DNA from 2 places in the Rhizobium mulingense genome. Region 2 is predicted to be linked to the other one. Evidence: riboswitches for the same ligand, from Rfam matches in the RefSeq annotation. Region 2 holds a riboswitch; the other holds the start of a gene.

Region 1 (4,255 bases), on a different contig from region 2:
GAAGGCGTGATGATGCCGGGCAAGGGCCGCATGACGGTCACCGGCAATCTGAAGGACGTCATGAAGGAATCGATTTCGGCAGCGGCCTCCTATGTCCGCTCGCGCGCCGTCGATTTCGGCATCGAACCGCCAATGTTCGAAAAGAACGACATCCACGTGCACGTGCCGGAAGGCGCCACGCCGAAGGATGGCCCCTCGGCCGGTGTCGCCATGGCGACCGCCATCGTCTCGATCATGACCGGCATCCCGGTGAACAAGCATGTGGCCATGACCGGTGAAATCACCCTTCGCGGCCGTGTGCTGCCGATCGGCGGTCTCAAGGAAAAGCTGCTCGCAGCGCTTCGCGGCGGCATCAAGAAGGTGCTGATTCCGGAGGAAAACGCCAAGGACCTGGCGGAGATTCCTGACAACGTGAAGAACAACATGGAGATCATCCCGGTCTCCCGCATGGGCGAGGTGATCAAGCACGCGCTGATCCGCCGGCCCGAGCCGATCGAGTGGGATGGCACGGTGGAAACGCCTGTGATCACATCGGTCGAAGGCCTTGATGAGACGGGCGCAACCATAGCGCATTGAGTGGCGCTTGCCACATTTATGCCCATTTGGCGCAAAAGACGCAAAAAGGCTGGCGGAAACGCCAGCCTTTTTTGTGAAAACGTCATGGAGACGCTTGCTTTTCCTTGATTTGCAGGGCTTCTGGGTTCCCGGCGGGCCTGATGAAACCTATTCTGCGCCTAGCTTACATTTGAGTCGTTTCATACCATTTAGAAAGGGGTGGAAACATGAACAAGAATGAACTCGTGTCCGCAGTGGCCGAAAAGGCGGGACTGACGAAGTCTGACGCGGCTTCCGCTGTCGACGCGGTTTTCGACGTTGTCCAGGCTGAACTCAAGAACAAGGGCGACATCCGCCTCGCAGGGTTCGGCAGCTTCACCGTTTCTCATCGTGCAGCATCGAAGGGCCGCAACCCGTCCACCGGCGCTGAAGTCGACATTCCGGCTCGCAACGTGCCGAAGTTCACGCCCGGCAAGGGCCTGAAGGACGCCGTCAACGGCTGATTAAAGATTATCCGCCAGCCGTAAACGAGACCGGCTGTGCAGGGTTTTGAGAGGGGTTCGGCTATGCCGGGCCCCTTTTTGGCTTGTCCGCTTGCCGCATGCGGGACTTTGTTTTACCACGGAGCTGTTCTCAGGGCGGGGTGAAACTCCCACCGGCGGTAAGGGCTACGGTCCGAGCCCGCGAGCGCTTTCCCAAGCTGTCGCGCGGGAAGGGTCAGCAGATCCGGTGCGATTCCGGAGCCGACGGTATAGTCCGGATGAAAGAGAATGAGCATGGCCGCGTGCGGGCAGGGGACTGCCGGCGCCAGCGTGTCATCGCCTCATGCGTCCTGATTTATGTGAGTCCTTATTTCGGATAAAAGACATGAATCAGAATTCCCTTGCAGTCTCTCAATCCCGCGCCTTTGCCGGCGCAACCTTCATGGTGCTTGGAGGCGTGGCCTTTTCGCTACTCAACGTCGCCACCCAGTGGCTGACCATGACGCTCGCCTTTCCCCCGGCCTCGGCGGCCTTCTGGCAATATGCCTTCGCCTTCCTTTTCTCCTTGCCCTTCCTGCGCAAGGCAGGCCTTTCGGCCATGCGCACCAGCTATCCCTGGCGGCATGTCGTGCGCGTGGTCTTTGCCGCGCTCGGCGTCGTGGCATGGGTTGCCAGCCTTGCTTCGGTGCCGATCTGGCAGGCGATTGCGCTCGTCATGACCTCGCCCTTCTTCATCGTCCTCGGCGCCCGGCTGTTCCTCGGCGAACGCGTCGGCGCCGCCCGCTGGGCGGCAACGGCTGTCGGCTTTTCCGGCGCGATGATTATCCTGCAGCCTTGGTCCGACAGTTTCACCTGGGCAGCGTTGCTGCCGGTGCTCTCGGCGCTGCTCTGGGGTGCATCGTCGCTGATCACCAAGAGCCTGACCGGCATTGAGAAGCCGGAGACGATCACCCTCTGGCTGCTGGTGCTGCTGACGTCGATCAACGGCGGGCTGGCACTTGCGGCGGGCCTCGCCGTGCCGACGGGTGCGACGCTGGCTCTCTCCCTTCTGGCGGGCCTCCTGACGGTCGTGGCGCAATATCTGCTTACCCTTGCCTATGCCAGCGCCGACGCTGCCTATGTGCAGCCGTTCGACGATCTGAAGCTGCCGCTCAACGTGCTCGCCGGCTGGCTGTTCTTCGGTTATGCGCCGGCCGGTTATCTCTGGCTGGGAGCCGGCCTCATCCTCGCCGCATCGCTCTTCATCATGCGCAACGAGATGCGTCGGGAAAGGCAGACGGCCTCCGCATGAAATGTCACGGACTGTCATGTCTCTGTCATGGCAGTCCCGCAGAAAACCCGTGTTTCGACCATTCGCCACATGGGGGATTTCATGACGATTTCATCGCGCCAGGCAGCGCTTGCTGCCGTGCTTCTCGTATCCGTTGCCTTTCCGGCCGCCGCCGAGCCGGTCTTCAACCGCATCGCCTCTTTCCCGGTCGCTCAGAACCTGCCTGATGACAAAGACAAGCTGTCGCCGACATCGGCCGAAATCATCACCGCGACCGACGATGGCAATACGCTGATCTACAGCGACAGCCCGCTCCGCGCGATCGGCTTCATCGACATCAGCGACGCCAAGGCGCCGAAATCAGGCGGCGCGCTGATGATGGACGGCGAGCCGACATCGGTCACCTCGAGCGCCGGCAAGGCGCTCGTGGCCGTCAACACCTCCGAGAGCAAGGCGAAGCCCTCAGGCCGCCTGGCGATCGTCGACGTGGCGACGAAGAAGATCGAAAACAGCTGCGATCTCGGCGGCCAGCCGGATTCGATCGCCCTCAACAAGGACAAGACGATCGGCACTATTGCGATCGAAAACGAGCGCGACGAAGACGTCAATGACGGCAAGATCCCGCAGATGCCGGCCGGCGACCTCGTCGTCTTCCAGGTCAAGAACGGCACTGTTGATTGCAGCAGCATCAAGCATGTGACGCTGACCGGTCTCGCCGGCGTTGCCCCTGAGGATCCGGAGCCGGAATTCGTCGCCTTCAACGGGCTGAACGAGATTGCCCTGACGCTACAGGAAAACAACGAGATCGTCATCATCGACGCCAATACGGCTGAGGTGAAGACGCATTTCTCCGCCGGCAGCGTCGATCTCACCGAAATCGACACCAAGCGTGACGGCGCGCTGAAATTCACTGGCGAATCCAAGGGAGTACTGCGCGAGCCCGACGCCGTGAAGTGGCTGGACGACAACCGCCTCGTTGTCGCCAATGAGGGCGATTACCAGGGCGGCTCGCGCGGTTTCACCATCTTCGACAAGACGGGCAAGCTTCTCTACGAATCGGGCGCATCCTTCGAACGCGCCGTCGCCCATCTCGGCCACTATCCGGAAAGCCGCTCGGGATCGAAGGGCGTCGAGCCGGAAGGCCTCGAAGCTGCCAAGTTCGGCGATGACCAATATTTCTTCCTGCTCGCCGAGCGCGCCTCGGTCGTCGGCGTCTATAAGGACACCGGCGCCGACCCCGAACTCATCCAACTGCTGCCGTCCGGCATTTCGCCGGAGGGTGGCGTCGCTATTCCCCAGCGCAATCTCTTTGCCACCGCCAACGAGCTCGACCTCGGAAAGGATGGCGGCGCGCGCTCGCATGTGATGATCTACGAGCGCTCGGAAGGCGAGAAAGCCTATCCGAAGATCGTCTCCGCCGACAAGGACGGCAATCCGATCGGCTTCGCAGCACTTTCGGGTCTGGCCGCCGTTCCCGGTAAGCCGGGCATGCTCTATGCCGTCAGCGACAGCGTTCTCGGCTCGCAGCCGACGATCTACACGATCGATGCCAGCAAGAAGCCAGCGGTCATCACCGATGCACTCGTCGTCAAGCGTGACGGCGCCCCGGCCCAGAAGCTCGACATCGAAGGCATCGCGGTTGCCGCCGACGGCTCCTTCTGGCTCGCCTCGGAAGGCTATAGCGAGCGTCTCGTGCCGCACGCCCTCTATAACGTCAATGCCAAGGGAGACATCAAGGCCGAGATTGCCCTGCCGAAGGAACTCGCCGCCAATGAAATCCGCTTCGGTTTCGAAGGTGTGACCATTATCGGCACCGGCGACGATGCCACGCTCTGGATGGCGGTCCAGCGCGAGTGGGGCGACGACCAGAAGGGCTTCGTCAAGCTCGTCTCCTACAATCCGAAGAAGAAGGAATGGGGCGCCGTGCGCTATCCGCTCGACAAGACGG
Region 2 (4,255 bases):
CCAGCCAAGCATGGCGCCGTCCTGAGAAGCTCCAACCCTCTCCTCCCAAACCGGCCCGAGCCCAATCAGCCATTCGCGCCCGGCATCGCTTCGAGGTGCGGCGGCAAATCCCAGCGCCTCGATGACGGCCCCGGTTTCGGCCCGCCACAGCCAGGTGCGCCGCGCGATGATCGGATGCGGCACCGAAAGTGTCAGCGCGCCGCCGGAAAGCGCCAGGCCATCGGCCAGCAGCCGGCGCCCAAGCTCGGCCAGAAACCGTTCGGGACCGGGCGAAGCCGTAGCCTCGTCAATCAACCAGGCAAGGGAAGGAGGCAGATCCATGTGCTAACATTGGCATCGCCCTGAGAGGTTCGCAAGCGAACGTTGCCGCAGCCCGGCAGGACACCTCCGGTGTCCACAGGCCTTGGCAAACGACTGCGAAACCCGAGACGTCATCCTCGGCCTCGTTGTTGTGCCGAGGAATTGCGCCGTTTTCTCGTCAAGCAATTGCGTCTTCAGATGCTCGACACAAGGCCCAACATGACGGAGGAGACTTTGTCGGCAAACTGAGGCCACCTCCGATGTCCAGGAGCGCCCTCATCGGCTCTTGCCGCTCGGGGCATCCGCCACGGCCTCCCCACATCCTTGTCAACCCCACCTCCGAAGAACCCTGTGGAAAACCATTCACCACGGTGGAAAACAATGAAAAAAACACTTTAAACTTGCGCGGCTTTGATTCCATTATGTGCCAGCTTGTCATCGACGATTGAGGGGTTGCGATGGGCACGACATATTGGCCGAAAGACCCGCTTGACGGGAATGACATGACGCTATTGACGTCGATCCTTCGGCGGTGGTGCGCGCGCTATGGGATCGAGTTTACGGCCGAGGAAAGCAAGCGGAAGGCGAAGGAACTCGTCGAATGGTTCGAGTTCGGCGTCAAGGATCCGGCCGAGCTCGAAGAGCTGATCGACGGAAAGCACTGGCTCGTCTGCCGCATCTGAGCGCAGCCGGGCGAAACATCGCACCGGCCCTCGTTCGTCTGCCTCTGTCAAAGGCTTTTAGTAGTCGTCCCGCCAGCGGCGTTCACGATCCCAGCGCCGCTCATAGCGCCAACGTGGGCCATCCCAGTCGCGATGACGCCGTTCCCAGCCCCAGCGGGGCGGACCGCCATAGAAAGCTACAGGCGGCGGGCGTCGCCAGTTGCGCCGGCATTCGCCCCAGCGGGTCAGATGCCAGCCGCGACCGCAGGCGTAGTCGACCTTTGTGACAGTGCTCTCAACCTTGATTGCCCCAATCGGCATCGCCTGAGCCGTGCCGATCGAGAGGCTGCCAGCGAGCAAGGCAGCCGCGATAGAAAGTGCCTTCATCGAAAACTCCATTTCATCCAGCCACAAACACCTTAGGACCGCCAAATTGAACTGGAGATGAATTGCACGTTCATGTTTGCGGACGAAAAAGCAGCACCTTTCGGCCGCCGGCGGACCGTTCTTCCCGCAACGTCAAGCGCTTGAGGAGCGTCCCGCCGCCTGCCGAAAGCCGTTCATCTCCTGCCGTAAAATGGATCGGGACCGGGGTCCCGCCCGGCAGCGACCTCCGTGAGCCGTCCGAGGTAATGCGCCCAGCCTTCCTCATGGCCGGCGCATTGCTCCGCACTCGGCAGGCCGCTATGGGTGAGCCGCAAAAGCGTCCCGCCCCCCTGCTCGATCAGGTCAATCTCGACCAGGCTCGATCCCGGCGGCACCACCTCGCTGCCGTCCCAGCCGAAGCTGTAGGCAAGCCGATGCACCGGCACCACCTCGCGAAACGAGCCGCGCGCAAAGCGGGCGCCGGTGACATTGACGAGATAGAGCCCGCCGGGCTCCGGCTCGACCTCGGCCTCCGTCCCCATCCAGCGCAGGATCTTTTCCGGATCGGTCATCAGCGCAAACACCGCCGCCGGCGGCGCCGCAAGATGCGCCTCGCGGCGCACGACGAAAGATTCTGGCATCGCTTTCTCCAAGGTTGCCGCCCCGTCTCGGGAACAGCGTATCATGCTATATTGACGTGGGTGCCCTCAATGGAAGCATGTAGGCTTGAAGATGTGTCCAGCAAGGGCGGGCGACAACCTCCAACCTCGCTCATCCTGAAGCGCGCAGGCCGAAGGCCGAAGCCTCGAAGGACTCTCTCCAGCGCTGCATCCAGCGTTCACTGAGATTGATGCTCCCAGCTCGCTCTCTTCGGAGCCTGTAAGGGGCACCATCTCTCCACCTCATTCCTGTGCCTGTCACAGGAATCCAGCCGCGGCGGATCCATTCCCCTATTGCCAGCCCGCCGCCTTGCCCCTATTGTCCGCGCCGTTCTCAGGGCGGGGTGAAAGTCCCTACCGGCGGTATGCAGTTCGATTGCGAGCCCGCGAGCGCCTTCCTCGGAAGGGTCAGCAGATCAGGTGAGATGCCTGAGCCGACGGTCATAGTCCGGATGAAAGAGAACGTGCGCTGCCGCTGCCCTTCGGGACTGGCTGCGGATGCTCGTGATCGCCTTGGGTGACGTGTCTGTACGCCAAAGGAGATTACCATGACACCCACCCGTTATGCCTTCGTCAAAGCCGGCTGGCACGCCGATATCGTCGACCGTGCGCTTGAAGGCTTCCAACAGCTTGTTCCCGCCGAACAGATCGACGTATTCGACGTCCCCGGCGCTTTCGAAATGCCGCTGTTGTCGCGCGATCTTGCCGCCACCGGACGTTATGCCGCCGTCATCGCCGCCGCCTTCGTCGTCGACGGCGGGATCTACCGCCACGAATTCGTCGCCCAGGCCGTCGTCGATGGCCTGATGCGTGCCGGCATGGATACGGGCGTCCCGGTGCTGTCTGTTTCCCTGACACCGCACCACTATCAGGAAACGGAGCACCATACCCAAATCTACCGCGCGCATTTCGTCGAGAAAGGCCGCGAGGCCGCACGCGCCGCCCTGATGATCGGCAAGACACGCGCCGCTCTTGCGGCCTGAAGCATGCCGCGCAAGAGTGTGCAGCGGTTTTGCGGCAACGACATGCGTGAAAACAAAAACCTAAAGCGCAAAGAGCGAATCCGAAAGATCGCGATGCGCTTTAGCTGCCCGCGCGACAGCGGCGGGATCGGCCCGCCGTCTCTTCTGCACCGACAGAATAATTGATTCGACGCACTTACCGCGCTGTGGTCCACTCGAGCCTGACATGTATCGCCATTCTTAATGCGTCCAAACCCTAAGGGAGCTGAAGATGAGCAATGCAATGCGCAGTGAAACCTCCATTGAATCCATGAGAACGCGACCGGTCGACACCAAGCTCGAAGTGATCGTCATCCCCGTTTCCGACGTCGACCGCGCCAAACGCTTTTACGAAAAGCTCGGCTGGAGGCTCGACGCCGACTTTTCTAATGATGCCGATTTCCGCGTGATCCAGTTCACCCCGCCTGGCTCCGGCTGCGCCATCATCTTCGGAAGGAATGTCACCGCTGCCGCCCCCGGCTCCGCCCAAGGCCTCTATCTCATCGTCTCCGACATCGAGGCCGCGCGGCGCGATCTCGCTGCCCGCGGCGTCGAAGTGAGCGAGGTTTTCCATGATGCATCGGGCGTCTATGCCGGCAAGGATGAGCCCTATCTCTTCGGGCGCCTGCGCATCGCCGGCTGCGACCCCGAGCATCGCAGCTACCGTTCCTTCGCCTCCTTCAAGGATCCGGATGGAAACGGCTGGCTGTTACAGGAAGTCACGACCCGCCTGCCGGGACGCATCGACGCCGATGAGACAGCATTTTCAACTTCGAGCGACCTGGCAGCCGCACTCCGTCGCGCCGCCCACGCCCACGGCGAACACGAGAAACGCAACGGCGGCAAACACGACGAGAACTGGCCGGACTGGTACGCCGAATATATGGTCAGCGAGCAGGCCGGCAGGCAACTGCCGTTGTAGTGGCTGCGGCAGATGCTGGGAGCACCGGCCTCGCCATTCGATATCCCCTGCGGGCACTCGGGGTGAGGCTTTCTTGGGCGGGAGATACTTTCTTCCTTGCTTTACAGGCGTGCCGTGTGGCCCCCTCTGCCCTCTCATCCCAAGTAGCGCTCACAGCCGCACGTTACCGGTCGAAAATGTCCCGCCACTGCTTCTCGCCGATCAGACAATCCGTCGTCGGCGGGTCGGCGGCGATCCTCTCCACCGTCGGCGAGGGTGAAATGCCGCTGATCTCCATCACCAGCTTGCGGCGAACGGCGACGGCGAAGTCCTCGATCTTGCGGACCGGCAGCACGAAGGCGCCGG

The links. Region 2 has a riboswitch for FMN ahead of PYR71_RS11420 (6,7-dimethyl-8-ribityllumazine synthase). Riboswitches for the same ligand answer to the same signal wherever they lie in the genome.
Region 1: linked by a shared signal. The riboswitch ahead of PYR71_RS21255 (DMT family transporter) and the one ahead of PYR71_RS11420 (6,7-dimethyl-8-ribityllumazine synthase) in region 2 are both predicted to bind FMN.

The regions. Positions count from the first base shown of each region.
Region 1 is NZ_JARFVE010000010.1:5,645-9,899, reverse strand. It holds gene lon (endopeptidase La) at 1-576, shown strand, start outside; gene hupB (DNA-binding protein HupB) at 783-1,058, shown strand; FMN riboswitch at 1,181-1,331, shown strand; gene PYR71_RS21255 (DMT family transporter) at 1,414-2,328, shown strand; gene PYR71_RS21250 (esterase-like activity of phytase family protein) at 2,410-4,255, shown strand, end outside.
Region 2 is NZ_JARFVE010000004.1:526,696-530,950, reverse strand. It holds gene PYR71_RS11440 (adenylate/guanylate cyclase domain-containing protein) at 1-321, opposite strand, end outside; gene PYR71_RS11435 (alpha-amylase family protein) at 759-983, shown strand; gene PYR71_RS11430 (GCG_CRPN prefix-to-repeats domain-containing protein) at 1,041-1,349, opposite strand; gene PYR71_RS11425 (SRPBCC family protein) at 1,523-1,969, opposite strand; FMN riboswitch at 2,314-2,455, shown strand; gene PYR71_RS11420 (6,7-dimethyl-8-ribityllumazine synthase) at 2,536-2,970, shown strand; gene PYR71_RS11415 (VOC family protein) at 3,221-3,910, shown strand; gene PYR71_RS11410 (DUF1194 domain-containing protein) at 4,074-4,255, opposite strand, start outside.